DNA from 2 places in the Limnochorda sp. genome. Region 1 is predicted to be linked to the other one. Evidence: riboswitches for the same ligand, from Rfam matches in the RefSeq annotation. Region 1 holds a riboswitch; the other holds the start of a gene.
The links. A riboswitch is a leader RNA that binds a small molecule or an ion and turns the genes downstream of it on or off. The one in region 1 is predicted to bind thiamine pyrophosphate.

Region 1 (9,604 bases):
CCTGGCGGTCGCGGAGAAAGGCGAAAGTCCTGTCCCCATCCTGCTCCTGGGTCTGGATCAGGGCGCCTTGCTCGCCTTGTCATTGGCCTGTGTGTGGCCCGAGACCGTGTCGGGAGTGGCCGCCATTGGCGGCTACCTCCCTGAGATCCCCGGTTGGGTACCCGACGACCGGCCGCTCCACGGGATGCCGGTCCTCCTCGTCCACGACCCTGAGTATCCCGAGGTGTCACCCGCGCTCCAGCAGAAGACCGAGGAGACGTTGATCGCGAAAGGCGCGCAGGTGACGGTGCGCAGCGTGGCCAGAGCCCGCCAGCTCCATCCTCCTTTGGCCTACCTGCTGAACGAGTGGATGGAGATCGTTCGATCCCGGTAACGCTGAGAGGACTTTACAGGAATCATCAGTGTTGAGGCTAATCAGCATAGCTACGTCAGACTGGGGAGGGAGCACCATGTTTCGTCGAATCGATACGGTTTTCGTGCGTGTCCGGAACTTGGATGAGGCAGTGGCCTGGTACACCCAGCATCTGGGGCTGGAAGTGCGGTGGCGGCATCCGGGCGTGGCGTGCTTGAACCTTGGGGAGACCCCCCTGACCCTGTTGGAAGCCGGGGAGGCGTTCCATCCGGTGGAGGAGGCGCCTTTCAATTTCTACGCGCCGGACATCGAGGCGGCGTATGCCCGTCTCAGGGCCGCCGGCGTCCCGGTGGACGAGCAGATCACCGACGACGGTGGGGTGCGTTGGTTCGGCTTCCGCGACCCCGATGGCAACCGGCTCGAGGTGTGCTGGTGGCCCGAGGAGGCTTAAGAACCGCCCAGCCCTCCGGACGCTCGGAGGGCTGGGCGCGTTCAGGCACTGGCGGGCGGGGAAGGTGGATCTCCTCTACCGGAACGCAGATCAGGTGGCCCGAACCATTGAGGAGGTGTGGGCTGGCGTCTACCACCACGACTACGACCAGCAGCCGACCTTCGGCTTTTGCAGCACCATCTACCTAGGTGAGATCCAGATCTGCATCCCCCTCTTTGATCCAGAAGGTCTGATCGCCAGGTTGAAGGCCCGGGTGGAGGCCTACCCACCGCCCTTGCGGCACCGGGTGGTGGCCCAAGAGCTTTGGAACGCGGAGTTTGCCCTCGCTTTCGCAGAAGCCCACGCGGCGGCCGGAGATGTGTATAACACCGCCGGCTGCATGGCCCGGGTCGCAGGCTCGTTAACCCAAGCCCTCTTCGCGTTGAACGAGACGTACTTCCTGGGGGACAAGCAGGCCCCCAAGAGGTTGGCTCGGTTCCGGCTCTGCCCACGGGACTACCTTGGCCGGATCTCCCGACTCCTGGGCTGCCCCGGAAGGGACCAGGCTCAGCTTCAGGCGAGTGTGGAAGCCCTCCGTGAGCTCTGGGCTGAGGTGGTGGAGCTGGCCGGCGAGCTCTACAGGCCTCCCTTTCAGCTCTCGTCAGGTCACGGACCGACACCGGGAGGGCGCCCTGGAGGGCCGGCAGGAGGTGGGCCGGTTCCAGCCGAATGAGGGGCCACACCATGCTCGAAAGGTGGCTCTCGTCATGATTTGGGTCCGGCGATATGGGCTCCAGCTGGCGTGGCTGATCTCAGTGGTGGCCACCGCGGGCAGCATCTACGCGAGCGAAGTCCGCCAGTTTTTGCCCTGCACCCTCTGCTGGGTGGAGCGGATCTTCATGTTCCCCTTGGTCTTCATCCTGGGCCAGGCGGTCTTCCGGCGGGACCGCTCCGTGGCCGTCTACGTTCTGCCGCTCACCGCCCTGGGCGGGATCACCTCCCTCTACCACTACCTTATCCAGAAGATCCCCGCCCTGGAGCCGGTCGCCTTCTGCTCTGGGGTGCCCTGCTCGGTGCAGTACGTCAACTGGCTGGGTTTCGTCACCCTTCCCTTCTTGGCCATGGTCGCCTTCGGGATCCTGACGGCCCTCCTCGTGGTGATCCGGCAGGCCGCGCAGGACGAGGCCAGGGCCCTGCTCCGGAGCCGGGTGACGGGCCGGGAGCGGTGATCCGGTGGGGCCCGTGGCGATCCGGCGCATGCGCCTGGTGCCCGCGACCGCGGAGCTGGTCCGGGCTGAGCTGACCTCCAAGGTCGCCTTAGCCGAGGCTTTGGGGGCCGTGGTGCCGGCCAACTGGCCGCCCGAAGATTGGGCCGATGTGCTTCCTCTCTTCCTGGAGTTCCTGGAGGGCGAATCCCAGCACGTCGGCTGGTACGGGTGGTATGGCCTCCTCACCGACGCTCAGCCGGGAGCGTTGGTGCTTGCCGCGGGTGGCGGGTTCAAGGGCCCGCCCGAGGACGGCGAGGTGGAGATCGGTTATGCCGTGCTGCCCCAGTTCCAGCGCCGGGGGTATGCGACCGAGATGGTGGTGGCCCTCACCGCGTGGGCCCTCGCCCAGGCCGGCGTGGAACGGGTGATCGCCGAGGTCAAGGCCGAGAATCACCCGTCTCTGCGGGTGCTGGCCAAGGCTGGGTTCCAACTGGTGGGGGAGGGTAAGGAGCCGGGGAGCCTATGCTGGGTCTTCCAGCCGGAGTAGGCGGCCCGGACGTTCAGCCCCTCCCAGGTCGCCAGGCTGGCAGCCTTGCCGCCCCTTGGGGAGGTTGTTAGAATGAGGGCAGAACAACGGGGAGCTCACACGAGTGGGCTGAGAGGATGGGTAGTGTCCCATCGACCCTTTGAACCTGCTCCGGGTAATGCCGGCGTAGGGAAAATAGGCTGGTCAGGCCAGTCTTACCTCTCGCTGCCCCTCGCCTCCCCTTGCTAGGAGGCGTTTTCGCGTGTCTGGAGGTCTTCGCCGGTGGGCCCGCCGTCTGGGCCCGGTGCTGGCCGGCATCGCGCTGCTCTTTGCCTGCACCCTTCCTCTTGAGGCTCAAGAGAAGCCGAAGGTCATCGTCTACACCTACGACAGCTTCGCCAACTGGGGGCCGGGGGCGTACATTGAGGAACTCTTCGAGGCCCGCTACGATGCCGACTTGGTTCTGGTCGCCCCCGCCAGCAGCAACGAGATGCTCGCCCGGTTGATCCAGGAGATGGAGGCCGGGAACCGGCAGGCGGACGTCTTCATCGGCCTGGCCGACAGCGCCCTGCCCCGAGCTCTTTCTCGCAACCTCTTTGAACCGTATGATCCGGCCCTGATCCCCAACCTGGCCGGGGTTCCCGAAGAGCTCATGATCGACCCGACGGGGCACGTGATCCCCTTCGATCACGGTTACATCACCCTGGTTTACGACAGCGAAGCCCTCGCTCCCGACCAGGTGCCCACCACCTTTGAGGAGCTGACCGCGCCCCACCTGCGGCGCTCCATCATCGCCATCGATCCCCGGACCTCCTCGCCGGGCCACGCCTTCCTCATGTGGACCATCGCCCGCTACGGGGATCCGGGGTACTTGGAGTACTGGGAGCGGCTCTTGCCCAACCTGCTCACCATCGCCGGGGGTTGGAGCGAGGCCTACGACATGTTCCTGAACGGCGAGGCGCCCATTGTGGTCAGCTACAGCACCGACACGGCCTACTCCATGCTGACCGAGGGCCAGGCCCGGCAGCGGGTGCTCCTTTTGGAGGACCAGGGCTACCGCCAGGTGGAGGGGATGGCCATTGTCCGGGGCACCCAGGTGCCGGAGCTGGCCCACGCGGTCCTCGACCTGGTCCTCGATCCCGAGGTGCAGAGCCTCTTGGCCGTCACCAACTGGATGTTCCCGGCCAACAGCGAGGCCCAGCCGGATCCGATCTTCCAGGAGTATGCGGTGCTCCCGCCCCAGCCCGTCGCCTTGGCCCCCGAGGAGATTGAGGCGCACGACGCCCGCTGGCTGCGGGAGTGGGCCCGGGTCATCAGCCGATGAGGATCGGTTCGGCGCACCCGTGGGCGGGGGCGTGGCCTGTCCCCGCCCGGCGGGGAGGTTGGGGGCGCGGCGCCGTCCAGGTGGCCCTGGCCGCGCTCCCACTCCTCTTCCTTCTCTTGGTGCTGGTCTACCCTCTGGCCCTCGTCTTCGTCGAGGCCTTCACCGAGCGGGTGGCCGGGCAGGCAGTCTTCACCCTCCAGCGGGTGATGGCCGTCTGGTCCGACCCCTACTACCACCGCCTGCTGGCCTTCACCGCCCACCAAGCCCTCCTTTCGGCCGTGGCCAGCCTCCTCATCGGCCTGCCGGTGGCGTACCTCTTTGTCCGCTACGACTTTCCCGGGAAATCGTGGCTCCGTTCGGTGGTCCTGGTGCCGTTTGTTCTCCCGGCGGTGACGGTGGCCTTGGGCTTCATCTTGGTCTTCGGCAACAATGGGGCGCTCAACCGGCTGTTGGACAGCCTCTTGGGTTTCCGCATCCCCATCCTCTACAGTCTTCAGGGGATCGTGCTGGCCCACGCCTTCTACAACGCGCCCCTGGTGGTCCGGACGGTCCACGCCGCCTGGGAGGCCATCGATCCCTCCTTTGAGGAGAGCGCCCGGGCGCTGGGGGCGGGGCGGCTGCAGACCTTCCTCACCGTCACCCTCCCCATGATCGCCCCGGGGGTGGTCACGGGGAGCCTGCTCGCCTTTGTCTTCTCCTTCATGAGCTTCCCCATCGTCCTCGCCCTGGGTGGGGCCCGGCTGGCCACCATGGAGGTGGAGATCTACACTCAGGTCCGGGTGCTCCTCGATTACGGCACGGGAGCCGCCCTCGCCCTGGTGGAGACCCTCCTCTCCCTCCTCCTCACCTTCATCTACCTCCGGGTGGAGGCCCGCCTCAGGACCCGCTGGGTCCCCCTGCGCCGCCAGCCCACCGTGCCCCTCCGGTTTCGGCTGCGGCACACGCCCCTGCTCCTTCTGGCGGTGGTGGCCGGCGCCTTCTTCCTGGCACCCCTCGCGGCGGTGGTCTGGGATGCCCTCACCCGGGGGGCGGAGCATGGCCTCACCCTGCGGTGGTTTGCGATGCTCTTCAATCCCGGTCACCACGCCATCACAGGGGACAGCCCCCTCCAGGCCATCCTGAACAGCCTCCGCTTCGGGGTGGGCACGGTGCTGCTGGCGGTGCCCTTGGGGGTGCTGGCCAGCCTTGCCATCGGCCGCCTCCGCTGGCCGGGGCGGGACCTCTTGGAGCTCCTGGTCTTGACGCCCTTGGGTGTCTCGGGGGTGGCTTTGGGCTTCGGGCTCCTGCGGGCAACGGTCCGCTCCCCGCTGGCGGGCGGGGCCCAGTGGGCCATCGTGGCCGTCCACGCGCTCCTGGCTCTCCCCTTTGTGGTGCGCACCGTTCGGCCCGCCTTGGAAGCGCTCCATCCCTCCTTGCGCGAGTCGGCCCGGGCCTTGGGGGCCTCCCGCTGGCGGGCCCTGCGGGATGTGGAGCTCCCGCTCATCGTCCGCTCCCTTCTTCTGGGTGGGGCGTTGGCCTTCTCCATCAGCTTCTCGGAGATGACGGCCACCATCACGCTGGCGCCGCCGGGCCTTTCCACCATGCCCCTGGCGGTCTACCAGCTCCTCTCGGCCCGGAGCTTCGGCGGGGCGTCGGCCATGGCGGTTCTCCTCATCCTGGTGACGGGGAGCAGCTTTGTCCTTCTGGAGCGGTGGGGGGGTGGGAAGAGGTGAAGGGCTTGGAGCTGCGGGGGGTGAGCAAGCGCTTCGGCCCGGTGGTGGCCGTGGACCGGCTGGACCTGAGGGTGGGCCCGGGGGAGCTGGTGGCCCTCTTGGGGCCCTCGGGGTGCGGCAAGACCACCACCCTGCGGATGGTGGCAGGGTTCGAGCAGCCTGACGAAGGCCGCATCTTCATCGACGGGGAGGATGTGACCGGCCAGCCTCCCGAGCGTCGGGGGGTGGGGATTGTCTTCCAGAACTTCGCCCTCTTCCCCCACATGAGCGTGGCGGAGAACATCGGGTACGGCCTGGCCCTCCGGGGGGTTCCCCGGGCCGATCGCCAGCGGCGGGCGGAGGAGCTCCTGGAGGTGGTGGGGCTGGCCGGGCTGGGGGACCGGCGGCCCGAGGCCCTCTCCGCCGGCCAGCAGCAGCGGGTCGCCCTGGCCCGGTCCCTGGCCACGGAGCCGCGAGTGCTCCTCCTGGATGAGCCCCTCTCCGCGCTCGATGCGCCGGTCCGGCGCCACCTGCGGGCCGAGATCCGCCGGATTCAGCGGGAGTTGGGGATCACCACCCTCTACGTGACCCACGATCAAGAGGAGGCCCTGGCCACCGCGGACCGGGTCGCCATCATGCAGGCGGGCCACCTGGAGCAGGTGGACACCCCCGAAGGGATCTACCAGCGTCCCCGCACCCCCTTTGTCGCCGGCTTCGTGGGCGAGGGGAACCTCTGGGAGGCGGAGGTGTTGGGGCCAGCCCACCCCGACGGGAGCCTGACGGTGCGGGTGGGCGAGGCCGTTTGGCGGCTGCCCGCGCCCCGAGGGGAAGGGCCGTCGGGGCGCGGGAGCGAGGCCGGCCCGAGCCTGCCTGCCCCAGGCTCACGGGTCCACCTGGTGGTCCGGCCCGAGCGGATCCGGCTGGTGGATGCCGCCGCCTTCGACGATGGCCGCGAGTGGATCCGGATTCCAGCCCGCTTGATCGATGCCGAGTACTTGGGCCACTCGGTGCTGGTGGAGGCCCGCTTCGACGGTGGCCGGCTGCGGGCCCTGGTGCCCGCGGACCCGGGGGAGCTGCGGCGCCGCCAGGGCGAGGATCTCTTCTTCGCCTTCGAGCCCCGGGCCGTCTGGGTGGTGCCCCCGGCTCCAGCCTCTTCTCCCGCCTGAGCCAGGTCCCGCGGGCCCCGGCGCCAGGCGCCGGGCATGGCTGAGCCAGGAGCCTGGGGACCGTTAGAGAAGCTTATGGTAACGATCTGGCGGCGTGCGGCCCCGGCCGCCAGTGGCGAGGGCGGGAAGGATGCAACGGCCAGATGTGGAGGCGGGGCGGAAGGGCCCTTCCGTCCCCGGTTCCCTCGTTGACGGTTTGCGGGAGGCTCTGGCGAGGCGGGAACGGCGCCTGCTGGGGTGGGAGCGGTATGCCCGGACGGCGGTCCTCTTGCCGCTCTTGCAACGGAACGGCGAGTGGCACCTCCTTTTTGAGGTCCGGGCCCAGACCCTCCGGCGCCAGCCGGGAGAGGTCTGCTTTCCTGGGGGGTTCCTCGAGCCCGAGGACGCCAGCCCTGAGGCGGCGGCCGTTCGGGAGACGAGCGAGGAGCTCAACCTGGATCCCAAGACGATCCAGGTGGTGGGCCCTCTGGATGTGCTCATCACCCCCTGGCGGCTGATCATCTACCCCTTCGTGGGGGTCCTGCTGGATCCGGAGCAGATCGATCCGGCCCGGGAGGAGATCGAGCAGGTCTTCACCGTGCCCCTGACCGAGATCCTCCGGGCCACGCCGGACGTCCACCAGATTCGGATCCGGCTGGAGCCGCCGGATCACTTCCCCTTCGAAAAGATCCCCGGCGGGCGGGCGTACCCCTGGCGCCAGACCGACCATCCCGAGCTCTTCTTTGAGTTTGAGGGTCACGTGGTCTGGGGCCTGACGGCTCTGATCCTGGACCATTTCCGGAGCGTGGTGAGGGAGGTGGCGCCGTGAGCGTGGCTCGAGTGGAGGTTTCAGGCTGCATGATCGAGTGCGTGGAGGGCGACATCACCGCCCAGCCCGATCTGGAGGCGATCGTCAACGCCGCCAACGCCCAGCTCATGCCCGGTGGGGGCGTGGCCGGGGCGATCCACCGGGCGGCAGGACCGGGGCTGGCCGAGGAGTGCCGGCCTCTGGCCCCCATCCGGCCCGGCCAGGCGGTGATCACCAGCGGGTACCGCCTGCCCAACCGGTACGTGATCCACTGCCTGGGGCCCGTCTACGGGGTGGACGAGCCGGCCGCGGACCTCTTGGCCTCCTGCTACCGGAACGGGCTCCGCCTGGCGGAGGAGCGGGGGATCGCCTCGGTGGGCTTCCCCGCCATCTCCACCGGGATCTTCGGCTATCCCTTGGAGGAGGCGGCTCAGGTGGCTATCCGGACGGTGGTGGAGGCCGCCCCCAAACTCCAGGCGGTGAAGCGGGTCCGGTTCGTCCTGTGGGGGGAGGAAGCTTTCCGGGTGCACGCGTCCGTTCTCCACGAGGTGGCGGGGCCGACGGCGTGAGGGTGCCCCGGCAACGGGGCGCGACAAGGAGGTCTGTATGGGAAAACGAGGCCTGGAGAGCAGGGATCTGCTCAAGATTCGACTGATCGGCGATGTGGACATCTCCCCCGACGGGGAGCGGGTGGTGGCCGTGATCCAGGAGGTGGACCCGGAGGCCAACAGCTACCGGCGAACCCTGCATCTCTGGCAGCGGGAGCGGGGGCTCCAGCCCTTCACCGCGGGGAAGGAGGACAGCCACCCCCGCTTCAGCCCCGACGGGACCTGGATCGGCTTCATCTCCAAGCGGAGCGGCCAGCCCCAGCTCTGGCGGATCCCGGTCATGGGCGGTGAGGCCCAGCAGGTCACCCGGATCGAGGGCGGCATCCGGGACTTCGCCATCTCGCCTGATGGAAAGCGGGTGGCCGTTCTGGCCAACCTGGGCCGTGACGGGGTCCAGCCGGAGAAGAGGGAGCAGGCGAAGGAGCGGGAGCTGGAGGCCGACCTCTACCGGAAGCACACCCAGGGGGTCAAGGTGATCGAGCACCTCTACCACAAGATGGACGGGGAGGGCTTCTACGGGCACCGGGCGCCCCAGGTGGTGGTCCTGAACGCAGACGGTTCCGAGCCCCGCCAGCTCACCCAGCTGCCCTACCGCTACGGGGGGCTCGCCTGGTCCCCGGACGGGACTGAGATCTACACCGCCGTCAACCGGGAGCCCGACTTCGACCGGCACCCGGACCGGCAGCACATCTGGGCCATCCCCGTCGACGGCGGCGAGCCCCGGCGGCTTTCACCCCTGGAACTAGGGGCGTGGGCGCCCGTGCCCTCCCCCGATGGCGCGTGGATCGCCTTCCTGGCCAACGACCCCAAGGAACTGGGCTACGACAACACCAAGCTGTACCTGGTGGGCCGGGATGGCCGGGGCTTCCGTTGCCTCACCGCCCACCTGGACCGGACCATGAGCAACAGCACCGTCACCGACCTGGTGGGTCCCGGGCGGGGCGAGCCCCAGTGGTCCCCCGATGGCCGCTTCATCTATGTGCTCTCCTCGGCCTTCGGCTTCACCGAGGTGCTCCGGATCGACGTGGCCACGGGCGAAGCGGAGACCGTCGCCGGGGAGGGGAAGGCGGCCTACGCCTTCCGGCTGGACGGCCAGGGCCGGAAGCTGGCCTACACCGCCGCCACCTTCGAGCACCCGGGGGAGCTCTACCTGGCGGAGGAGGGGCGGGAAGAGCGGCTGAGCGGGGTGAACGACGCCTTCTTTGAAGAGGTGGCCGTCTCCCGGCCCATCCGATTCGAGGCCCAGGCCGAGGGCGGGCCGACGGTGGAGGGCTGGGTGATCCCGCCCTTGCCGGGCGGGCAGCCCCTGGAGCCGGGCCGGAAGGCCCCCACCATCCTCCAAATCCACGGCGGGCCCATGACCCAGTACAGCCCCACCTACTTCTTTGAGTTCCAGCTGCTGGCCGCCCAAGGGTGGGGTGTGGTCTTCACCAACCCCCGGGGCAGCCTGGGGTACGGCGAGGCCTTCTGCCAGGCGATCCGGGAGGAGTGGGGCAACAAGGACATGGCCGA
Region 2 (21,573 bases), on a different contig from region 1:
CCTCCACCTGGAGAGCTCCCTCTACCTGCTGGAGAAGGCCCCCGACGAGGCCCGCCGCCAGATCCGGGAGAACATGGACCGGCTGGACCAGGCCGTCAAGGACATCCGCCGGTACATCACCGGCCTGCGGAGTTCGGGAGAAGAGGCGGCCCCCCTGCCGGCCCGCCTGCGGCGACTGGCCGACGAGTTCCGCCGCACCTACCCCGTCGAGGTGCGGGTCCAGGTGCGGCGGGTCGGCCGGACCAACCTCTCCCCCGAGGCGGTGGAGCACGTGGTCCAGATCGCCCGGGAGAGCATGACCAACGCCGTGCGGCACGGCCAGCCCCGGGTGATCACCGTCCGCCTGGAGGGGACGGGCCAGGGGCTGGTGGTCTCCATCGAGGACGACGGCCGCGGCTTCGATCCCAACGGGGTCGTTCAGCGGGAGGACGGCCGGGGCCATGGCCTGCCCAACATGCACGAGCGGGCCGCCCTCATCGGGGGGCGCCTCGAAATCTGGAGCCGTCCGGGTGAGGGGACCCGGGTGACGCTCATCCTATCAGGTGGTGATGAGGCCCGTGGAAACCATTCGTATCCTGATCGTTGACGACCACGAGGTGGTCCGGATCGGCCTCAGGTCTCTCTTGGAACGGATCGGCCAGTTCGAGGTGGTGGGCGAGGCAGCGTCCGCCCAGGAGGCCATCGAGCTGGCCCGGTCCCGGAAGCCCGACGTGGTGGTGATGGACATCCGGATGCCCGACGGTTCGGGGATCGAGGCATGCCGCGCCATCCGCTCGGAGAACGAAGCGATCAAGGTGATCATGCTCACCTCCTACACCGACGACGAGGCCATCTTCGCCTCGGTCATGGCCGGCGCTTCCGGCTACGTCCTCAAGCAGATCGGCAGCCACGAGCTGGTGGAGGCGATCCGGACCGTGGCCGCCGGGGGCTCCCTCCTGGACCCGTCCATCACGGGGAAGGTGCTGGAGCGCATGCGGGGCATGACCCGGGAGCAGCAGCATGAGAAGCTGACCGACCAGGAGCTCCGGATCCTGCGCCTCATCGCCGATGGGCGGACCAACAAGGAGATCGCCGAAGCGCTCTACTTGAGCGAGAAGACGGTGCGGAACTACGTCTCCAGCATCCTCTCCAAGCTGAACCTTTCGAACCGGGCGGAAGCGGCCGCCTACGCCGTCCGGCGCCACCTCTTGGACGAGCCGGATCCCTTCCTGTGAGTCCATGGGCTGAGCCCGTCCTGCTCCGGATCGGGCCCGTGGCGATTCGCTGGTACGGCCTCCTCTTGGCGCTGGCCATCCTCCTGGCCACCGGGGCTCTGGCCGCCCTCCTCCGCCGGCAGGGCCACCCCCGGGCCTGGGATGAGGCCGTCTCCCTGGCCCTGGCCGTGGGTCCCCTGGGCCTGGTGGGGGCTCGTTTGGCCTTTATTCTTCAGAATTTTCCTCTCTTTCTTGGTGACCCCGGCCGGATGGTCGCCATCTGGGAGGGGGGCCTGGCCCTCCACGGGGCCCTGGTTGGGGGGCTCCTGGCCCTCGCCTGGCGGGAGCGGCGCAGCGGGCGCTTTCTGCGCCGGGCCGACGAGCTCCTCACCGTCCTCCCCCTGGCCCAGGCGGTGGGCCGGTGGGGCAACCTCTTCAACCGGGAGCTCCTGGGCCGTCCCACCCAGCTCCCCTGGGGGGTCCTCGTCGAACCGGCCTACCGGCCCGCCCCCTTCGCCGCCAGCGCCGCCTTCCATCCCGTCTTCCTGTACGAGTCCCTCGCCTGCCTGGCCCTCTTCGCCCTCCTCTGGCGGCGGGCCGTGGCCGCCGGGGCAGAAGGGCCCAAGAGCCGGCCGGGCCTGCAGGTGGCCTGGTACCTGCTGGGCTACGGGGCGATCCGGTTCGTGGTGGAGTTCCTCCGGATCGGCGAGCCTGTGGCCTGGGGGCTCACCCTGGCCCAGTGGGTCAGCCTGGTCATGGTGGCCGGCGGCGGGGCCCTCCTCGGGTGGGCCCGTCCGGCTCCCAGGGGATCCAGGCTCAAACCCCGGCCCTAGAGTTCGATCACCTGTTCAAAGAGGAGCAAGGGAAGGACCAGAAAGATCAGGTCATAGGCGGCCAGGAGCTGGAACCAGTGGCGCCAGCCGGCGGGGTCCAGGTTCAGGAGGAGGCCCTGGGTGATCTGCACCACCCCCAAGACCACCGGCACCAGGATGGGAAAGAGCAGGACGGGGAGCAGCATCTCGCCGGACCGGGTGCCGGCCGCCAGGGCCCCAAGGAGGGTGCCCGCCAAGGTGAAGCCGACACTCCCCAAGAGGATGGCGGCCAGAAAGAGATGGAGGCCGCCAGGCAAGGTCTGGCCCAGAAGGACGAAGAAAAGCGGCAGGACGATGGCCTCGGTGAAGAGCAAAAGGAGCAGGTTCGAGAGGGCCTTGGCGTAGAAGACGGTGCTCCGGTCCATGGGGACCAGCATCATCCCCCAGAGGGCGTGATCTTCCAACTCTTTGGTGAAGCTCCGGTTGAGCCCCAAGACCCCGGCGAAGAAGACGGCCACCCAGAGGATCCCGGGAAAGAGGGGCCGCACCTCACTCCGGGCCGGATCGAGGCCGAAGCTGAAGATCACCACCACCAACAGGGCGAAGACAAACATGGCGCCCAGGAGCTCCTTGCTCCGGGCCTCCACCACCAGGTCTTTCCAGGCGAGGAGCACCACTCGCCGCAAGGCCGCCACCGCCCGCCCCACCTCCTAGCCCCGTCCCAACCCGGAGCCCACCCGCTCCCGGTACCAGCGGCGGAGCCACCCAGCCTCCCGGCCTGGCGGCACCGCCACTCCGTCCACCAGCCGGCCCCGGTCCAAGAGGACGGCCCGGTCCACGGGAAGGGGGCTTCCCCCTGGCTCCAGCTCGTGGGTGACCACCACCACCGCCGTCCCCTGGGCGGCCAGGCGCTCCAAGAGCCCGTTCAGGAGGGCGCACCCCTCCTGGTCCAGGGCCGTGTAGGGCTCGTCCAGCAAGAGCAGCTGGGGGCTGTGGACCAGAGCCCGGGCCAGGGCCAGGCGCTGGCGCATCCCCCGGGAGTAGGTCCGGACCGGCTCGTCCCCGAAGAGGGCGAGCCCCACCAGCTCCAGCAGCTCCGCCGCCCGCTTCCCCGCCTGGGGCACCCCGTAGAGGCGGGCGTAGAGGGTCAGGTTCTCCCGGGCGGTCAGGCTCAAATAAAAAAGGGTCGGCTCCAACACCACCCCCACCTGGGCCCGGACCGACGGGTCGTCGCCCGCGGGCCGGCCCCCGATCCAGACGCGGCCGGAGGAAGGTTTGAGAAGGGTGGCCGCAATCCGGAGCAGGGTGGATTTTCCCGCCCCGTTGGGCCCCAAGAGGGCCACCCGCTGGCCTCGTTCCACCTCCAGATCCACCTGGTGGAGGATGGGGCGGTGGCCGATCTGCTTGGAGATGTGCTCCAGGCGGAGCATGGGTTGGCTCACAGCTCGTGGTCCCCCGTCCTCATCACCCGCCAGCCCTCGGCCGCTCCGCTGGCCAGCCGGCCGCCCGGCGGAGGGGCGAGCCTCCGCCGATGGCCGCAGCGACCGTCAGGCGCCGGCTCTTACCGGTGGGCTTCGGCATCTTCCTCCTCGGGGATCAGCCCGTGCTGAAGGGCGTAGGTCACCGCTTGGGCCCGGTTGCGCAAGCCCAGCTTGGCCAGGATGTTCCTCAGGTGGTTTTTCACCGTGTTGGCCGAGATGTTCAACTCCTGGCCGATCTCCTCGTTGGTGGCCCCTTTGCTCACAAGGCGGATCACCTGGAGCTCCCGCTCGGTGAGGCTCCGGTGGCTTCCCGGCTTGGGCGTCGGGGGCAGCCGGGACCGGGAGGCCGCCGAGCGGTCCCGGAAGCCGCGCATCAGCTGGGTGGTGAGGCTTCCGGAGATGGGGATCTCACCCCGGCACGCCCTTCGGATGTAACTGAAAAAGAGCTCGGGCGCCAGATCCTTCACCAAGTACCCCTGGGCGCCCGCCTCCAGGGCGGCGATCAGGTCCGCCTCCCGCTCTGAGGAGGTCAAGATCAAGACCCGCACGTCAGGCTGCCGGCTCCTCAGCCGGCGGGTCGCTTCCACCCCGTCCATGCCCGGGAGCTGCAGGTCCATGAGGACCACGTCGGGCTCACAGGCCGCACAAACCTGAAGGGCCTCCTCACCGGAGGCCGCCTCCCCCACCACCTCCATGTCCTCTTGGGTGGAGACCAGGCTGGCGATGCCGCGACGCACCAGTTCGTGGTCGTCCACGAGACAGAGCCGGATCTTTTGGTCCATGGAAGCCTCCCCCTCACCCTAGCAACCCCATTATCTCAGACCCAAATGGCGAGGTTCGAGGGAGGATCTTCCCCCAGGGCAAGGACAAACGTCCCGGAGCCGGGCCCGGGACGGCCCTTCCCTGGCACGAACTGGCAACCGCGGCGCCCCAGCGCGCGGCCGGCCCTGCCCCCAGGCGCGGGCGGCTCAGCTCTGGGGCGACCGGACCTGCTCGATGCTCCGCTCCAACGCCTCCCAGGCGAGCGCGGCGCACTTCACCCGGACGGGGAACTTGCTCACCCCCTGCAGGGCGACCAGATCACCCAGCCGCTCGTCCTTGGCCGCCTCCGCATCCCCCCGGAGCATTTGGTGGAAGCGCTCGGCCAGCTCCAGGGCCTCATCCAGGGAGAGCCCCCGGATCCGCTCGGTCATCATGGACGCGGACGCCTGGCTGATGGAACAGCCCTGCCCCTCGTAGGTGATCCCCTCCACCCGGCCGTCGGGGCTGGTCTTGAGAAAGAGCTCGATCCGGTCACCGCAGGAGGGGTTGGTCAGGCGGATGGTGGCCGCGGCATCCTCCATGCGCCCCTTGTTCCGGGGGTGCTGGTAGTGCTGGAGGATGACCTCCCGGTAGAGGGCTTCCAAGGGGTTAGCGTCTGATCCCATGGGCGAAAAACTCCTTTGCTCGCTCGATTCCCCGCGCGAGCGCATCAATCTCCTCGGGCAGCGTGTAGACGTAGAAGCTGGCCCGGGCGGTGGCGGGCACGCCCAGCGCCTCCGTGAGGGGCTGGGCGCAGTGGTGGCCCACCCGGATGGCGATCCCTTCCTGATCCAGCACCGTGGAGAGATCGTGGGGGTGGATCCCCTCCACGTTGAAGGCGATCACCCCGCCCCGGGGGGGCTCGGGACCGTAGATGGTCACCCCGTCCACCTCCCGGAGAACGTTCAGGGCGTAGCGGACCAGCTCCTGCTCGTGCTGAAAGACCGCCTCCATACCCAGATCATTCAGGAAGTCGATGGCCGCCGCCAGACCCACCGCGCCGGCCACATCAGGGGTGCCCGCCTCAAACTTGTGGGGGAGCTCGGCCCAGGTGGCCCGCTCCAGATCCACCTCGGCGATCATCTCACCCCCGGCCAGGAAGGGCTCCATGCCCTCCAGGAGCTCCCGCTTCCCGTAGAGGAACCCGATCCCCATGGGGGCCAGCATCTTGTGGCCCGAGACAGCTAGGAAGTCGCAGTCCAGGGCCTGCACGTCCACGGGCATGTGGGGGACGCTTTGGGCCCCGTCCACCAGGACGGGCACCCCCTCCCGGTGGGCAGCCTGGACGATCTCGGCCACGGGGTTGATGGTGCCCAGCACGTTGGAGACGTGGGTCAGGGCGACCAGCCGGGTCTTGGGGGTGATGAGGCGGTCCAGGTCGGTCACATCCAGGGTCCCGTCGGGGTTCATGGGGATGTAGCGGAGGCGGGCGCCGCTCCGGCGGGCGGCCAGCTGCCAGGGGATGAGGTTGCTGTGGTGCTCCATGGGGGTGAGGAGGATCTCGTCCCCCTCCCGGAGGCGGGCCCCGTAACTGTAGGCCACCAGGTTGATGGCCTCGGTGGCGTTCCGGACGAAGATGATCTCCGCCGGCTCCCGCGCGTTGATGAAGCGGGCCACTTTGGCCCGGGCCTCCTCGAGGGCCTGGGTCGCCCGTTCCGAGAGGGTGTGGAGCCCCCGGTGCACGTTGGCGTTCTGTTCCCGGTAGTAGCGGTCCACCGCCTCGATGACGGCCAGAGGCTTCTGGGAGGTGGCCGCCGAGTCCAGGTAGACCAGGGGACGCCCGTTCACCTCCTGGTTGAGGATGGGAAAGTGCCGCCTCACCGCTCTGGCGTCCATACCCACCAGCCTCCCCACGGTCTCAGGGTATCCGAACTTGGCCCCAAACGCGCCGCGCAGGGCGCACCCGTCGGGCACGCCCTGCGCGCGGCCATCTCGCCTGGACTACTCAAGCCGCTTGGCGATGAGCCGGGCCACGCTCTCGCGGGCTGCCTCCACCGGGATCTCCTGGAGCAAGGGGTCGAAGAAGCCTTGCACGATCATCCCGATCGCCTGCTTCTCCGTCAGCCCCCGGCTCCGCAGGTAGAAGACCTGCTCCTCATCCACTTGGCCGGAGGTGGCCCCGTGCCCTGCCTTCACGTCGTCCTCGTCCACGTAGACACTGGGCTCCGCGTCGGCCCGGGCCTCGGCGCTCAGAAGCAGGTTGTCCTCGTGCTGCTGGGAGTCGGCCCCCTTGGCCCCTCGCCGGATGTAGCTCTTCCCCTGGTAGATGCTGCGCGCCCGGTCGGTCAACACGCCCCGGCCCAGCATCTCCGCCTGCGACATGCGGCCCCAGTGGTCCACAAAGGTAAACAGGTCCATGTACTGGTCGCCGTTGCCGAAGAAGACCAGCAGGTGCCGGGCCTGGCTCCCCTGGCCGTCGAGGCGGGTCTCGAAGCGGGAGATGGTCCGCTGGCCGCCAAACTCACCCACGCTCCAGTGGACCTGGGCATCCTGCTCGAGCCAGGCGCGCCTCAGGGTGATGTTCGTGGTTTGCCGGCCCCAATCCTGGAAGGTGGCGAAGGTGACGCTCGCCCCCTGGCGGACGATCACCTCCACGACCCCCAGGTGGAGCCGCTCCTGGCTGTCCTGAGAGGTGGCCCCCTCCACCACCGTCACCCGGCTGTTGGGCTCCGCGACCACCAGGGTGTGGGGGAAGAGGTAGGCGTCACCGTCGAGGGCGTGCTGGAAGAGCTGGATGGGAAGCTGCACCTCAACCCCTTGGGGGACGTAGATGAGCCGCCCGCCCGCCCAGAGGGCCCCGTGGAGGGCCTCCAGCTTGCCCTGGTCCGGCGTCACGGCCCGGGTCATGAAATACTCCTTCAGGATCGCCTCGGCCTCGTGGACCGCCTGGTCCATCTCCAGGAGGAGCACCCCTTGCCGGGCCAGGGCCTCATCCAGCGTGTGGCGGGCCACTTCGCTCCCCACGTGGACCAGCACGCCCGCCAGCTCCTGCTCTCCGCCCAGGAAGGGGTTGACCGCCTCCAAGGCCGCCTCCCGGGTGGCGGGGCTCAAGCCCACGTTACCGTTGGCCTGGGCCTTGCTGTTGACCGAATAGCCCGCCAGGGGCAGATCATCCAGACGGGTCCACCGGCCCCGGGGCCACTCGTGGCGCTCGAAGGCTTCCCAGGCCTGCAGGCGGCGCTCCCGGAGCCAGCCGGGCTCCCGCCGCATCTCCGACAGGGCGGCCACCTGCTCGCGGGTGATGGCCGCCTGGGTGCTGACATCGGCCATGGTTACGCCCCAACCTCCTGACGCAGCCACTCGTAGCCCTTGGCCTCCAGCTCCTCAGCCAGCTCCGGCCCGCCGGACCGGACAATGCGGCCGTTCATCATGACGTGGACCACATCGGGCTTGAGGTGGTGGAGGATCCGCTGGTAGTGAGTGATCACCAAAGCGCCGAACTCGGGCCCCCGGAGCGCGTTGACGCCCCTGGCGACCACCTTGAGCGCGTCGATGTCGAGCCCCGAGTCGGTCTCGTCCAGAATGGCCATCTTGGGCTCGAGCATGAGGAGCTGGAGGATTTCGTTGCGCTTCTTCTCGCCGCCCGAGAAGCCCTCGTTCAGGTAGCGGCCGGCGAAGCTCTCATCCATCTCGAGAAGCTCGAGCTTCTCCAGCATCTTCTTCTGGAAGTCGAGGAGAGAAATCTCGTTGCCGGGCCCCCGCACCGCGTTCATGGCCTGCTTGATGAAGTTGGCCACGGTGACCCCCGAGACCTCGGCCGGGTACTGGAAGGAGAGGAAAAGCCCAGCCCGGGCCCGCTCATCGGGACCCATCTCCAGCAGGTCCTCACCGTTGAAGAGGACGCGGCCCTGGGTAATCTCGTAGTGCGGGTGGCCCATCAGGGCAAAGGCCAAGGTGGTCTTCCCGGAGCCGTTGGGGCCCATGAGCGCATGGAGCTCGCCGCCCCGGACCTCCAGGGAGACACCCTTCAGAATCTCGTTCCCTTCCACTGCGACGTGTAGATCCTCGACCTGGAGAGTGACAGCCAAGTCCGGTCCACCTTTCCGTCCGCTCCCCGCCACCGGAAGCGGCAGGGTAATCCCGAGTGAAATAGTTGCCTTTCTTCCCGACCCAGTATAACACCGCGCGGACCGGTGTCAAGGGTCCACTGGTCACCCTTTCCTGCTCCGCCGGGCCGCCCCTTCCCCTCCCCCGAAAAGGGCCGCCAGGCCACCTCCTGCCCAAGGCTCCCGGTTCGGGTGACGCGGCGCGCGCCCGTCTCGAGAAGGCCCGGACCTAGAGGAGCCCCAGGGCCTGGAGCCCGTACCCCGGCCGGCCCAGGCCGTAGAGCATCAGGTAGGTGAGGGGGCCGGTCACCGAGACGAAGAGCCAGACGGGGTAGGCCCACCGGCCGAAGGCCCGGTGCTTCGGGTAGCGGTGGCGGAGGCCGAGAATGAGCGTGATCAGCACCAAGGGCGCGCCCACGGTGGCCGCCAGGGTGTGGAGGCCGAGGATGACCAGGTAGACCAGCCGCAGGGTCCCGTCGCCCACGAAGGGGGTAGTGCCGAAAAGGGCCGACTTGGCCAGGTACAGAACCAGGAAGATCGCCTGCAGGAAGGTGGCCAGCAGCATGAGCCGCCGGTGCGTCGGGGTGTCCCGGCCGGCGATGGCCCGCCGGGCCCGGACGATGACCACGGCGCTGGCGGCGTTGATGAGCGCGTTGACCGATGCCAGGAGAAAGGCTGCTTCCACAGGGAACCTCCTTCGCCAGGACCGCACGGGAATGGTTCTTCTCGCGAAAGAGCCCTCCTGCCTGGGAGCGGGCCCGCCCAAGCCCCCCGGACCAGCTCCCTCTCCCGGTCAGCCCTGCCGGCCACGGATCCCGGGTCGGGGGTGCCGGTTGACGCCCCCGCCGGATCGGACTACCATACCCCTAAGCCGGCCCCGTGGCCGGCCAAGCCGGGGGGTGCCCTTCGGGGCTGAGAGGGAATCACCCAACCCTTGGAACCTGATCTGGGTCATGCCAGCGCAGGGACGGCTTCCATCGGTTTTTCCCTCCCCGCCGTCTGGGTGGCAGACGGCCCCCCTCTGCAGGAGGGAATCCCAGTGAGCTCTTCTCCCACCGGCCTGCTGGCGACAGCGGCCGCCATCCTGGAACGCCTTCGGCAAGAACGGCCTCTGATCCACCACATCACCAACCTGGTTGTCACCAACACCACCGCCAACGCCACCTTGGCCATCGGCGCCTCGCCCGTGATGGCCCACGCGCCTGAAGAGGTGGCCGAGATGGCCCGGGCGGCCCGGGCCCTGGTCCTGAACATCGGAACCCTCTCCCGGGAGCAGGTGGAGGCCATGCTCCTGGCCGGCGAGGCGGCGGCGGAGGCGGGGGTGCCCATCATCCTCGACCCGGTGGGCGCGGGCGCCACCGCCTACCGGACGGAGACGGTCCAGCGCCTCCTGGACCGGCTGCCGGTCACCGTCCTCCGGGGCAACGGGGCGGAGGTGGCCATCCTGGCCGGCGGCGAGGCGACGGTCAGGGGGGTGGACGGGGTCCAGGCGGGGGACGTGGCCACCCTGGTCCGCACCTTGGCCCAGGAGCGGCAGCTGGTGGCGGCGGCCACCGGCGCCACCGACTGGGTGAGCGACGGCCGGGCGGTCCTGGCGGTGGAGAATGGCCACCCGTGGCTCCAGCTGGTGACGGGCACGGGCTGCATGGCCACGTCGGTGGTGGCCGCCTTCGTGGCTGTCCATCCCAACCCCTTGGAAGCGACCGCGGCCGCCCTGGCCGCCTTCGGCCTGGCCGCCGAGCAGGCCGCCCAGGAAGCCCAGGGCCCGGGCACGCTGCAGGCTCGTCTTCTGGACAGCCTCCACGGCCTCACCCCCGCCCAGCTGGCCCAAGGGGCGCGGCTGAGGAGGGTGGCTTAGATGGCCGGCGAGAGCGGCCGGGCCTCCTCCTTGCGCCCGCTGGATCCCAACCGGCTCCGGCTCTACGTGGTGACCGACCGGGCCCTCGCCCGGGGCCGCTCGGAGGTGGAGGTGGTCCGGGCGGCCCTGGAGGGCGGGGCGACCGCGATTCAGCTTCGGGGGAAAGACTGGAGCAGCCGGGAGCTCTACCGGGTGGGCCGGGAGCTCCGCCAGCTGACCCGGGAAGCGGGCGCCCTCTTCGTGGTGAATGACCGCCTGGACATCGCCCTGGCCGTCGAAGCCGACGGCGTGCACCTGGGCCAGGAGGACCTGCCTTTGGCGGAAGCCCGGCGTCTGGCGGGGCCTCACCTGCTCATCGGGATCACCGCCGAGACGGTGGAGCAAGGGGTGGCCGCCCAGGAGGAGGGCGCGGACTACCTGGGCACTCGGGCCATCTTCGCCACCCCCACCAAAGCGTACCGGGAGCCCATGGGTCTGGACGAGCTGGCCCGGCTGGTCCAGGCGGTCCAGATCCCCGTGGTCGCCATCGGCGGGATCCACGCCGGCAACGCGCGCCAGGTTCTGGCCACGGGGGTGGCCGGGCTGGGGGTGGTCTCGGCGGTGGTGGCCGCCGAGGATGTCCGGGCCGCGGCCGCGGAGCTGGCCGGGCTCATCCAAGCCGAGAGGGGCGAGGCCTGATGCCCGCTGAGTTCGATCTGATCGCCCGCATCCGCCGCCAGGTGGGGCCGCCGGGTCCTGGCGTCCTCCGGGGCATCGGGGACGACACCGCCGTCCTCACCCTGCCGGGGGGCAGCCTGCTGGCCAGCTCCGACGCCCTGGTGGAGGGGATCCACTTCCGCCTGGACCTGATGGACCCCCGCCAGCTGGGCTGGAAGGCGCTGGCGGTCAACTTGAGCGACATCGGCAGCATGGGGGGCCGGCCCCTCTTCGCCCTCATCACCCTGGGCCTCCGGCCGGGCCTCGATGAGGCCTTCGTGGAAGCACTCTACGACGGCCTCCTTCGTCTGGCCCGGGATCACGGCGTCCAGGTGGTGGGTGGCGACACGGTGACCAGCCCTGAACGCCTCTTCATCGACGTGGCCATCCTGGGCGTGCCCGGCCCCGGGCAGCCCCTCTTGCGGAGCGGCGCCCAGCCCGGCGATCGGGTGGGGGTGACGGCCCCCCTGGGCGCCTCCGCCGCGGGGCTGGCCTGGCTCCTGGCACACCCCGGCCCCCTCCGGGCGCTCCCTCCCCCGGACGCCCGGGCGGTGGAGGCCTGCCTCCGGGCCCACCGGGAGCCCGAGCCCCGGGTGCGGGCCGGCCAGCTCCTGGCCGCCTCCCGAGGGGTGCGGGCCATGATGGATGTGAGCGACGGGCTGGCCTCGGAGGTGCACCACCTGGCCCGCGAATCGGGCGTGGGCTTCCGCCTCTGGGCCGACCAGGTCCCCATCGCGCCCGAGGCCCAGGTGGTGGCCCGCCTGCTGGACCAGGACCCCTGGGCCTGGGCCCTGGGCGGCGGGGAGGATTACGAGCTCCTCTTCACCTACGATCCGGCGGTGGAAGACCGGGTGCAGCAGGCCCTGGCCGAAGCGGGGCTGGCCCTCCACACCCTGGGGGAGGTGACCCCGCCTGAGGCAGGCATCACCCTGGTGCGGGACGGGCGGGAGGAGCCCCTGGCCGCCACTGGCTGGGTCCACCGGCCCGATGCCGTTCCCTCGTCCAACGTGCCGACGTAAGGAGGGGTGATCATGGTTCCCGCGCCTCCCCCGGGGGATCCCGGGGGCGAGCTGACGCTGCACCTCCCGCCCAAGGGCCGGGAAGGCCCGCCCACCGAGGGGGACGCCCGGCCCCCCATCGCCCTCACCATCGCCGGCTCCGACTCGGGCGGCGGGGCTGGGATCCAGGCCGATCTCAAGACCTTCACTGTGCTGAGGTGCTACGGCATGTCGGTGGTGACCGCCATCACCGCGCAGAACACCCTGGGCGTCCAGGCGTCCTCCGCCCTGGACCCGGAGCTGGTCCGGCAGCAGATGGACTCGGTCTTGGGCGACATCGGGGCCGACGCGGCCAAGACCGGGATGCTGGCCAACGCCGGGGTGGTGGAGGCGGTGGCGGACGGGGTGCGGGCTCACGGGCTGTCGCCCCTGGTGGTGGACCCGGTGATGGTGGCTAAGGGGGGCGCTCCCCTCCTCGCGCCCGAGGCCCGGGAGGCGGTGATCCGCCTGCTCCTGCCTCTGGCCACGGTCATCACCCCCAACCTACCGGAGGCCGAAGCCCTGACGGGCCTGCGCCTCGAGACCCCCGAGGCGGTGCGGGAGGCGGCCCGGCGGCTCCACGACCTGGGGCCCGCCTGGGTGGTGATGAAAGGCGGCCACCGGCCGGGGCCGGTGGCGGTCGATGTGGTCTACGACGGCCAGAGCTTCCACGAGTTGCGGGCGCCCCGGATGGAGACCACCCGGACCCATGGCACGGGCTGCACCTTCGCGGCGGCCATCACCGCCTTCCTCGCCCAGGGCCGGCCGGTGCTGGAGGCCATCCAGCTGGCCAAAACCTTCGTCACCCGGGCCATCGAGACCGCGCCCGCCATCGGCGAAGGCCACGGCCCCACCAACCACCTCTGGCCCCTGGCGGAGCCGGGTTGGCCCCCATCGGCGCCGCCGGGCGGCTAGCGGAGGGGTTCACCCCGGATGGCAGCGAGAAACTCGCCGGCGTACACATCCAGCAGCTCGCACCGGTCCGGATCGAGCTTCCGGTTGTGGGCCACCCGGTTGCGGAGCTCCCGGAGGTCGGTGAAGCGGCGCATCACCCACTCCTTGGAGCGGAAGATGGGCTGGAAGAGCTCTTGCCAGTTCCGGTCCTCCAAGATGATGGCCAGGTAGTCGCCGAAACTGGCGTACTCCAGAAGAGGGGTCTCTTGCTCCACTTGGGCCAGGGCGGCGGGGAGCCCGGCCAGCTCATCCTGGCGGCGGGACTCACACCGCTTCCGGACCGGGGTGGGCACCCGCCGCTCCCACCAGTCCGGGCCGGTGCGGGCCAGCTCCCGGGTAAGGAAGGCCCGCAGCTCATCCTCCAGCTCATCGAGGATGATGGCCGGGCGGACCTGGACCACCAGGTCCATGGAGGTGACGATGCCGTACCCCTCGTCGCAGGCCACCAGGACCGCGTGGTGCTCATCCAGGAGGCGGAGGAGCCCGCTCAGGCTCCGGTCGGGCTCCACCACCGGCAGGGGCGGGCTGCAGACCTGGCCCACGCTCCGCCGGGCCAGCTCTACCCGGAGGTCGATCTCGCCCTCTTTTTCCGCCACCTCCCAGTAGAGGTGGCGGACATCGGCGGCGACAAAGGTGCCCACCAGCTCCCCGTCTTGGACCACGGGGAGCTGCGCGTAGCCGCTCTGATCGAGCAGGCCGATGGCGTAGAGGACCGGCGCCCGGCTCTCCACCACCACCGCCGGATACTGCATGACGTCTCGTGCCCGCACCCTGATCCCGTCCCAAAGGGTTCTTGGCTCAGGGTTTCGCTTCCGGGCAGGTCCCCTCCTTTACCGGGGGCGGCCGGCGGTGGCGGCCCGGGCCCACCCCTGGCGGCCGGCCAGCCACCCGTACGCCGCCCGCCACAGGCCCAGGATGACCAGGTTGGTGCCCAAGACCACCAGCGCGAAGGTCCAGACGATGGGCCGCTGGAGGATCCAGCTCCGGAGCAGGAGGCCCACAGGCCAGGCACCCCCCCAGGTGAGCCAAGCCCATTTGATGGCCTCCAGGGGCCGGGCAGCCCGCTCCGGCCGGAGGGTGCCCAGGAGCAGGCCCATCCCCAGCCAGGCCAGGGCGAAGGGGGAGGCCGCCCCGACAGCCGTCCCCAGGCTCACCTCCAGCCCGTGGCTCGCCCGCCCCAGGGCGCCGAAGAGAAGGAAGGCGAGGAGATCGCCCACCACCAAGACCACGTGCTGCACCGGCACAGCCTTCGCCTCCTCGCGGATCTGACGGGCGCGCCAGCCACGGGCCGCACCGCTCGTCCCGCGCTTCGCACCCATCAGCCAGGGGCCCAATCCCAACGACGAGTGGGTCTCGTTCTTCTTTCCCCGTGGACGGGAGAAGGTCCTGGCTAGGCGGGGGCCCTTTGGAGGAGGGCGACCACCTCCACGTGCGCGGTCCGGGGGAACATGTCCACCGGCTGCACGTGGACCACCCGGTAGCCCCGGGTCACCAGGTGGGCCAGGTCCCGGGCGAGGGTTTCGGGGTTGCAGGAGACGTAGACCAGCCGCTCCACCTCAGCCGCCGCCAGGGCCTCCAGGGCTTCAGGCCGGACCCCGCTCCGGGGCGGGTCGACCACGGCCACCCGGGGGCGGAAGCCTGCCGCCACCCGACGGGGGAGCCACGCCTCCAGCCGGGCCGCGGCGAACCGGGCGTTGGGGACGCCGTTCCGCTGCGCGTTGGCCCGGGCGTCGGCCACCGCCTGGGGGTTCTCCTCCACCCCCCAGACCAGACCGGCCCGCTGGGCCAAAAAGAGGGTGATGCCGCCCACACCGCAGTAGCCGTCGAGCACCGTGTCGTCGGGGGTGGGATCGGCCAGCTCCACCGCAAGCCGGTAGAGGCGCTCGGCCTGGACCCGGTTCACCTGGAAGAAGGACTGGACACCCAGGCGGAAACGGAAGGGCCCGAGGCGTTCCTCCAGGTAGGGCCGGCCCCAGAGGAGCCGCTCCTCCGGGCCCAGGATCCGGTTGGTCCGCTCAGGCTGGACGTTCTGAACGATGCCCACCAGCTGGGGCAGCCCCTCCACCAGCCCTTGGATCACCGCCTCGGGAACGGGCTCGGGGGTCCGGGTGACCAAGGCGAGCAAGAGCTGGGCCGGATCGACCGCCTCCCGGACCACCAGGTGCCGCAGGTCCCCCTCATGGGTCGTCGCATCATAGGGGACGAGGCCCGCCTCCTGGGCCAGACGGCGGGCCAGCTGGGCCGCCCGGACCACCGCCTCGCTTTGGATGAGGCAGTCTTCGGCGGGGACGATCTGGTGGCTCCCCCTTCGGAAGAAGCCCACCACCACCTGCCCGCCCCTCCGCCCCACGGGGAACTGGGCCTTGTTCCGGTACCGCCAGGGGTCGGCGGGCATGCCCCAGACGGGCTCCACCGACACCGCCCCCAGCCGCCCCACCCGCTCCAGGGCCGCCTCCACCCGCCGCCGCTTCCAGGCGAGCTCGGCCGGGTAGCTCAGGTGCTGGAGCTGGCAGCCCCCGCAGAGGCTGGCCACGGGGCAGGCGGGCGCCACCCGATCCGGCGAGGGCTCGCGCACCTCCAGCAGGCGGGCCCGGCCGTACCGGGCCTGGACCGCCTCCACCACCACGGTCACCCGCTCGCCCGGCAGGGCCCCCGGCACGAAGAGGACGAAGCCCTGGTGCCGGCCCACCCCCTCGCCCGAGTGGTTGAGATCCACCACCTCAAGCTCGATCTGGTCACCGGGGGCCGGCCTGGGACCAGCCGTGCCCACCGAGGCCTGCCGGGCCACCCACATCCCTCCACCCGCCGATCTCGGAGGCCATCATACCCTCCGCCCCGGCGGCGTGCAAGGACAGGGCCTACGCGAAGCGGCGCTCCCCGCCCCGGGGCCGGCGGAGGCGGAACTTGCCGCAGCCGAGGACCGTCAACCCGGGCCGGGGGGACGTCTGGAGCTGGCAGCGCCCGCTGCCGTCGTTCTCTTCACAGTGGAGCGCAAGGCAGGAGATGGGGAAACGGAAGCAGTACCCGCAAGGATCGTAGCCCTCGGCCTCCGCCTGGGACCGGGGCAACACCCGGCGTTCCGCCCGCGAAAGGAGCGGGCACCGGGCCCGATGATACCGTCGACCGTATCGCCCCCCCACAAAGACCGGCTCCTCCAACCGCCCTCCCCCCTCAAAGGGGTGCGTGCCATCCCCTTCTAACGAGGGGATACACACTTCCAGGCCGATTGGTGACGGTCCACGCGGAGCTTTCCCCAAATTCGAGGGCCTCCGGCCCGGCAGGCGGGAAGGCTCGCCCCTTCCCGCCCACCGGGGCCCTCTCGGGGCCGGGCACCCCTTAGACGGGCTCGGTGCCCAGGAAGAGGGTGAGAATCGCCTTCTGGGCGTGGAGCCGGTTCTCCGCCTGGTCGAAGACCACCGACTGGGGCCCGTCCATCACCTCATCGGTGATCTCCTCGTTCCGGTGGGCGGGCAGGCAGTGGAGGACCACCGCGCCCGGCCGGGCCCGGCTCAGGAGCTCCTGGTTCACCTGGTAGGGCCGGAGCAGTTCCAGCCGGCGCTCCCGCTCGCCTTCCTGGCCCATGCTCGCCCAGACATCGGTGTAGACCGCATCCACCCCGTCCACCGCCTCGGCGGGGTCGTGACAGAGGAGGATGCGGGCCCCCGTCTCCTCCGCCTTCTGCTGGGCCATGCGGACCACCTCCGGATCGGGCGCCAGCTCGGGCGGCGTGCAGACCCGCAGCTCCATCCCTACCCGGGCAGCGCCCAGCATGAGGGAGTGGGCCACGTTGTTCCCGTCGCCCACGTAGGTAACCACCAGCCGGTGCAGATCGCCCTTGTGCTCCCGGAGGGTGAGGAGATCGGCCACGGCCTGGGTGGGGTGGAAGGTGTTGGTCAGCCCGTTGATGACCGGCACCGTCGCATGGCGGGCCAGCTCCTCCACCTCCGCCTGCTCGAAGGTCCGGATGAGGATCCCGTCCACCATCCGGGAAAGGACCCGGGCCGTGTCGGCCACCGTCTCGCCCCGGCCCAGCTGGAGGTCTTGGGGGTTGAGGAAGAGGGCGTACCCCCCAAGCTCGTACATGGCCACCTCAAAGCTGACCCGGGTCCGGGTGGACGGCTTGGCGAAGATCATGGCCAAGGTCCGCCCCTCCAGCAGCCGGCGCGTCCAAGGGGCCCGCCGGGCCTGCTTCAGAACCTGGGCCGCGTCGATCAGCCGCTGGAACTGCTCGCTGGAGAGATCGGCGATGGTAAGAAAATCGTGGCCCGCCATCTCCCGGGCCACATCGTCGCGGAAGATGCGTTCCATGGTCAGCCTCCCTTCTGAGCCCTCCCCCACCGCCCCGCGGGGCTGGCAGCACCTGCCAGCCCCTCCCTTGGAACCCTTCATAGGGCCCAGGCCGTGGGGGATGCTTCATTACGGCCGGCACCCGACGACCCCGGCGGAGACCCCGAAGGACGCTCCGGGCATGCCCGAGGGCCCTCCGGGCACGAGGCTTTGGGAGGGATCGCAGCATGACCCTGGTAGGGAAGCCCGCGCCTGTCTTCGAGATGGCCAGCACCAAGAACTTGGAGCAGCTGAACGAGCCCGTTCGCCTCCAAGATTACCGGGGCCGATGGCTGGTCTTCTTCTTTTACCCAGCCGATTTTACCTTCGTCTGCCCCACTGAGATCCGGGCTCTCAGCGAGCGCTACGAAGAGTTCCAGGCGCTCAACTGCGACGTCCTGGGCTGCAGCGTCGATTCGGTCTACGTCCACAGGGCCTGGATCAAGACCCCTCGGGACGGGGAGTTGGAGGGGCTGGGCCCCATCAACTACCCCCTGGCCAGCGACCCCACCCACCAAGTTGCCCGCAGCTACGGCGTGCTGGACGAGGTAACGGGGACAGCCCTGCGGGGACTCTTCATCATCGACCCCGAGGGGATCGTCCGCTACGAGGTGATCCACGAGGACGCGGTGGGGCGGAGCGTGGAGGAGACCCTGCGGGTGCTCCAGGCCCTTCAGTCGGGTGGCCTCTGCGGGGCCGGCTGGCGGCCGGGCGACGAGCATGTGGAAGGCCAGTAGGGAGAAGGCCCGGTAAGGAGGCGAACCTATGCCTTTAAGGCTGCGAAGCCCCCTGCCCTCCCTGGAAGGGGCGGTGGCCTGGCTCAACACCCCGGAACCCACCGAGACCGAAGGCCCCATCCAGCCGGGCCGGCCCCTCTTGGTCCACTTCTGGGCCGTCTCCTGCGGGCTCTGCAAAGAGGCCATGCCCCGGGTGAACGAGTGGCGGGACCGGTACGGACCCCGGGGGCTCCAGGTGCTGGCCATTCACATGCCTCTGGAGAAGGCGGACACCGATCTGGACCGGATCCGGGAAGCGGTGGAACAGCTTGGCCTCACCCAGCCCGTGGCCGTTGATTCCCGGCTGAGCATCAGCGATCGCTTTCAGAACCAGTTCACCCCGGCCTACTACGTCTTTGACGGGGAAGGCCAGCTCCGCCACTTCCAGGCGGGGGCCCAGGGGCTGGACCTGGTGGAGCAGCGGATCGAACGGGTCCTGGAAGAGGCGGGTGGGTAGGAGCCAGGCTCTCTTCCCCGCTTCTTCCCCGCCGCCAACCCCTCTCCCAGCCCGGAACGGCCCCCCACGCCCCCAAGGGCCCGCCCCGTCCCCTTGCCCTCCCCCGACCCCTCCTGGAGAATAAAGAAAGAACCGCTGGCGTGCGGGCAGATGCTGAGGAGGGTGTTCCATGGTACGACGCGACCCGGCCCGGCCCATCATCACCCCCGAGCAGATCCCGCCCTCCCGGCCCGACGTGGAGGTGATCGGCGCCTTCAACCCGGGCGCGGTGCGGGTGGGGTCGGAGATCGTGCTCCTGATCCGGGTGGCCGAACGGCCCCTCTGCCCCGACCCCGAGTGGGTCGCCTTCCCGGCGGTACGGCCCGGCGCCCGGGGTGTGGAGGTCCTCCGGGTACGGCGGGACAACCCGGACCTCAACCTGGCCGACCCCCGTTTCGTCTTCTACCGGGGCCAGATGTACCTCACCTCCATCTCCCACCTGCGGGTGGCCCGGAGCTCCGACGGCGTCCACTTCCAGGTGGACCCCGAGCCGACCCTCCTCCCCGAAGGCCCCTACGAGTGGTACGGCCTGGAGGACCCGCGCATCACCCCGCTGGAAGGGCGGTATGTGATTGCCTACACCTCCGTCTCCCACCTGGGCGTGACGGTCTCCTTGGTGGAGACCGAAGACTTCCGCCGCTTTGAGCGCCTGGGGGTGATCTTCCCGCCTTCCAACAAGGACGTGGCCCTCTTCCCCGAGCGGGTGGGCGGCCGCTACGTGGCCCTCCACCGGCCCAGCGACCTGACCCTGGGCCAGCCCGAGATGTGGCTCGCCTTCTCACCTGACCTGCGCCACTGGGGCGAGCACCACCATGTGCTGGCCGTCCGGCCAGGCCGCTGGGATGGGGTGCGGTTGGGAGCGAGCGGGGTACCTTTCCGTACCCCGGCCGGGTGGCTTTCCATCTACCACGGGAGCGACGGCACCCGCTACGGGCTGGGCGGCCTGCTCCTCGATGGGGAGGCACCCTACGTGGTCCGGGGCCGCTCGGAAGAGCCCATCCTCCTGCCCGAAGCTCCCTACGAAACCGAGGGCTTCTTCCCCAACACCGTCTTCACGTGCGGAACGGTGCCTGAAGAGGACGGCACCCTGCGGATCTACTACGGCGCGGCCGACGAGTCCATCGCGGTGGCGGTCACCACCGTGGATGAGGTACTGGCCAGCCTGGAGCCGACGGTAAGCTGAGGCGAAAGCCCGCCCGGAGGGGGCTGACTTCAGAAGGAACGATCTTGCAAAAGAGCGAACTTAGCCCTACGAGAGTCTTTTCTTCTGCCTTCGGGCGCCCACCCGGAGCGGTTTGGCACGCCCGAAGGCAGCTTTGTCGGCAAGTCGAGCCCGGAAGGGAACCGGATCTTGGGCAGCCACCATCGCGAGGGATCACCAGATTCGTGAGAGGAGGTACGGTCGATGAGGCGGATCCGAGCAGCGGTTGTTGCCCTGGGGCTCGCGCTGGTGCTTGCAAGCCCGGCGCTGGCAGCGACGGAGGTGACCTTCTGGAGCGCTCCCAACCCGCCCCAGGAAGTCTTCTGGCGTCAGATGGCGGAGCGGTTCAACGCCAGCCAGGATGAGATCCGGGTCACAGTTCGGGCCATGGCCGAATCACCGTCGTCAGAGGCGACCATCCTGACCGCTCTGGCCGGCGGCACGGCGCCCACGGGATCGGAGAACATCTTCATCGGCTTCGGCAGCCAACTCTTCGAGAGCGGCGCGCTCGTGCCCTTGGACACCCTGCCCGGCTGGGAGGAGCTCATCAAGGCCCGGAACATGGAACAGAGCATCGAGGCCTGGAAGTTCCCCGACGGGCACTACTACATCCTGCCCATCTATGCCAACGCCATGCTCTTCGGCTGGCGGATCGATCTCCTCAAGGAGCTGGGGTACCAGGAGCCGCCCCGCACCTACAGCGAAGTGATCGAGGTGGGCCGGCGGCTCCGGGAGCGGGACCGGAGCATGTTCCTTCTGGCCCGTCCCGCCCTGGCCCAGAACACCTGGTGGGAACGGTGGTTTGACTTCCTTCTCCTTTACAACGCGGCGAGCGATGGCCAGCCCTTCATCAGCGGCGCGGACATCACCGCCGACGAGGAGGCGGCCATCGGTGTCCTCCAATTCTACAAGGAGCTGAACGACCACCAGCTCCTCCTCACCCGGACGGTCACCGACCCCTTTGCCACCGGGTTGAGCATCTGGCAGGAGCTGGGCCCCTGGACCTTCTCTGACTGGGCCGAGCGGTTCCCCGAGCTCCAGTACGGCGTCCACTTCACCCTCACCCCGCCCCCGGTTCCCGACCATGTCCCGGCGGACCAGCCGGTGAAGACCTTCGCGGACGCCAAGGGGCTGGTCATCTACGCGCAGAGCTCGCCCGAGGAGCAGCAGGCCCTCTTTGAGTTCATCCGGTGGGTCTTCTCCGACCCGGCCAACGACCTGGAGTGGCTCGAGGTGACCGGGCTGCCGCCGGTGCGGGATGACCTGGCCGCCAACCCGGTCTTTCAGGAGTTCTTCGAGGCGAACCCGGTCCTCCGTCCGTACGCCGAGGCACTGCCCTACGCGGTGCCGCCCTTCACCAACTCCCGTTTCGCGGACATCCAGACGACCTTGTCCGATGAGGGCCTCCTGCCCGTCCTTGCCGGGCGGAAGAGCCCTGAAACGGCCTGGCGGGACGCGAAGGCAGCCATTCAGGCCATCCTGGACCGGTAGGTGGATTGCCCATGAGTCAGCGGATTCAGGAGGTGAGGGGATGGCTCATGGCCTCCCCTTACCTCCTCTTTGCTGCCGTCTTCTTCTTTATCCCGCTCCTTTGGAGCGTCGTCTTGATGTTGAGCGACTGGAACCTGATCTCACCCGAGTGGCGGTGGGTGGGCCTGCAGAACTTCCTGGAGGCGCTGCAGAGCCGGCGGGTCCAGCAGGCGTTCTTGTCGCCCTTCCGCTTCATGGTGATCATCGTGCCCTTGGGGATCACCATCTCGCTGGCCATCGCCCTCTTGGTCAACTCCCTGAAGCGCTTCCAGGGGCTCTATGCTGTGGGCTTCTTCCTGCCCTATCTCGCCTCAGGGGTGGCCGTCTCGCTCGTCGTCCGGGGGGTGTTGGCCTTCAACAGCCCCG

Region 2: it holds a riboswitch for thiamine pyrophosphate, as region 1 does, so the genes downstream of both, thiM (hydroxyethylthiazole kinase) here and FWJ67_RS10010 (thiamine ABC transporter substrate binding subunit) in region 1, are expected to answer to the same signal.

What each region holds. Positions count from the first base shown of each region.
Region 1 covers NZ_VSCV01000040.1:1,096-10,699, reverse strand. Annotated here, with positions in the region: partial or broken gene FWJ67_RS10035 (alpha/beta hydrolase) at 1-373, shown strand, start outside; gene FWJ67_RS10030 (VOC family protein) at 450-803, shown strand; gene FWJ67_RS10025 (DUF4037 domain-containing protein) at 868-1,515, shown strand; gene FWJ67_RS10020 (disulfide oxidoreductase) at 1,550-2,011, shown strand; gene FWJ67_RS10015 (GNAT family N-acetyltransferase) at 2,016-2,537, shown strand; TPP riboswitch at 2,615-2,726, shown strand; gene FWJ67_RS10010 (thiamine ABC transporter substrate binding subunit) at 2,779-3,840, shown strand; gene FWJ67_RS10005 (ABC transporter permease) at 3,837-5,552, shown strand; gene FWJ67_RS10000 (ABC transporter ATP-binding protein) at 5,549-6,697, shown strand; gene FWJ67_RS09995 (NUDIX hydrolase) at 6,828-7,505, shown strand; gene FWJ67_RS09990 (macro domain-containing protein) at 7,535-8,053, shown strand; gene FWJ67_RS09985 (S9 family peptidase) at 8,091-9,604, shown strand, end outside.
Region 2 covers NZ_VSCV01000011.1:10,866-32,438, reverse strand. Annotated here, with positions in the region: gene FWJ67_RS05740 (sensor histidine kinase) at 1-586, shown strand, start outside; gene FWJ67_RS05735 (response regulator) at 558-1,214, shown strand; gene lgt (prolipoprotein diacylglyceryl transferase) at 1,211-2,026, shown strand; gene FWJ67_RS05725 (heme exporter protein CcmB) at 2,023-2,700, opposite strand; gene FWJ67_RS05720 (ABC transporter ATP-binding protein) at 2,716-3,447, opposite strand; gene FWJ67_RS05715 (response regulator) at 3,567-4,268, opposite strand; gene sufU (Fe-S cluster assembly sulfur transfer protein SufU) at 4,455-4,913, opposite strand; gene FWJ67_RS05705 (cysteine desulfurase) at 4,897-6,123, opposite strand; gene sufD (Fe-S cluster assembly protein SufD) at 6,229-7,557, opposite strand; gene sufC (Fe-S cluster assembly ATPase SufC) at 7,560-8,315, opposite strand; gene FWJ67_RS05690 (DUF420 domain-containing protein) at 8,563-9,018, opposite strand; TPP riboswitch at 9,219-9,318, shown strand; gene thiM (hydroxyethylthiazole kinase) at 9,373-10,191, shown strand; gene thiE (thiamine phosphate synthase) at 10,192-10,869, shown strand; gene thiL (thiamine-phosphate kinase) at 10,869-11,906, shown strand; gene thiD (bifunctional hydroxymethylpyrimidine kinase/phosphomethylpyrimidine kinase) at 11,919-12,839, shown strand; gene FWJ67_RS05665 (CBS domain-containing protein) at 12,836-13,648, opposite strand; gene FWJ67_RS05660 (DUF3054 domain-containing protein) at 13,709-14,122, opposite strand; gene rlmD (23S rRNA (uracil(1939)-C(5))-methyltransferase RlmD) at 14,269-15,666, opposite strand; gene FWJ67_RS05650 (hypothetical protein) at 15,737-16,036, opposite strand; gene argF (ornithine carbamoyltransferase) at 16,215-17,186, opposite strand; gene FWJ67_RS05640 (peroxiredoxin) at 17,393-17,941, shown strand; gene FWJ67_RS05635 (redoxin family protein) at 17,970-18,437, shown strand; gene FWJ67_RS05630 (glycoside hydrolase family 130 protein) at 18,607-19,659, shown strand; gene FWJ67_RS05625 (extracellular solute-binding protein) at 19,882-21,168, shown strand; gene FWJ67_RS05620 (carbohydrate ABC transporter permease) at 21,180-21,573, shown strand, end outside.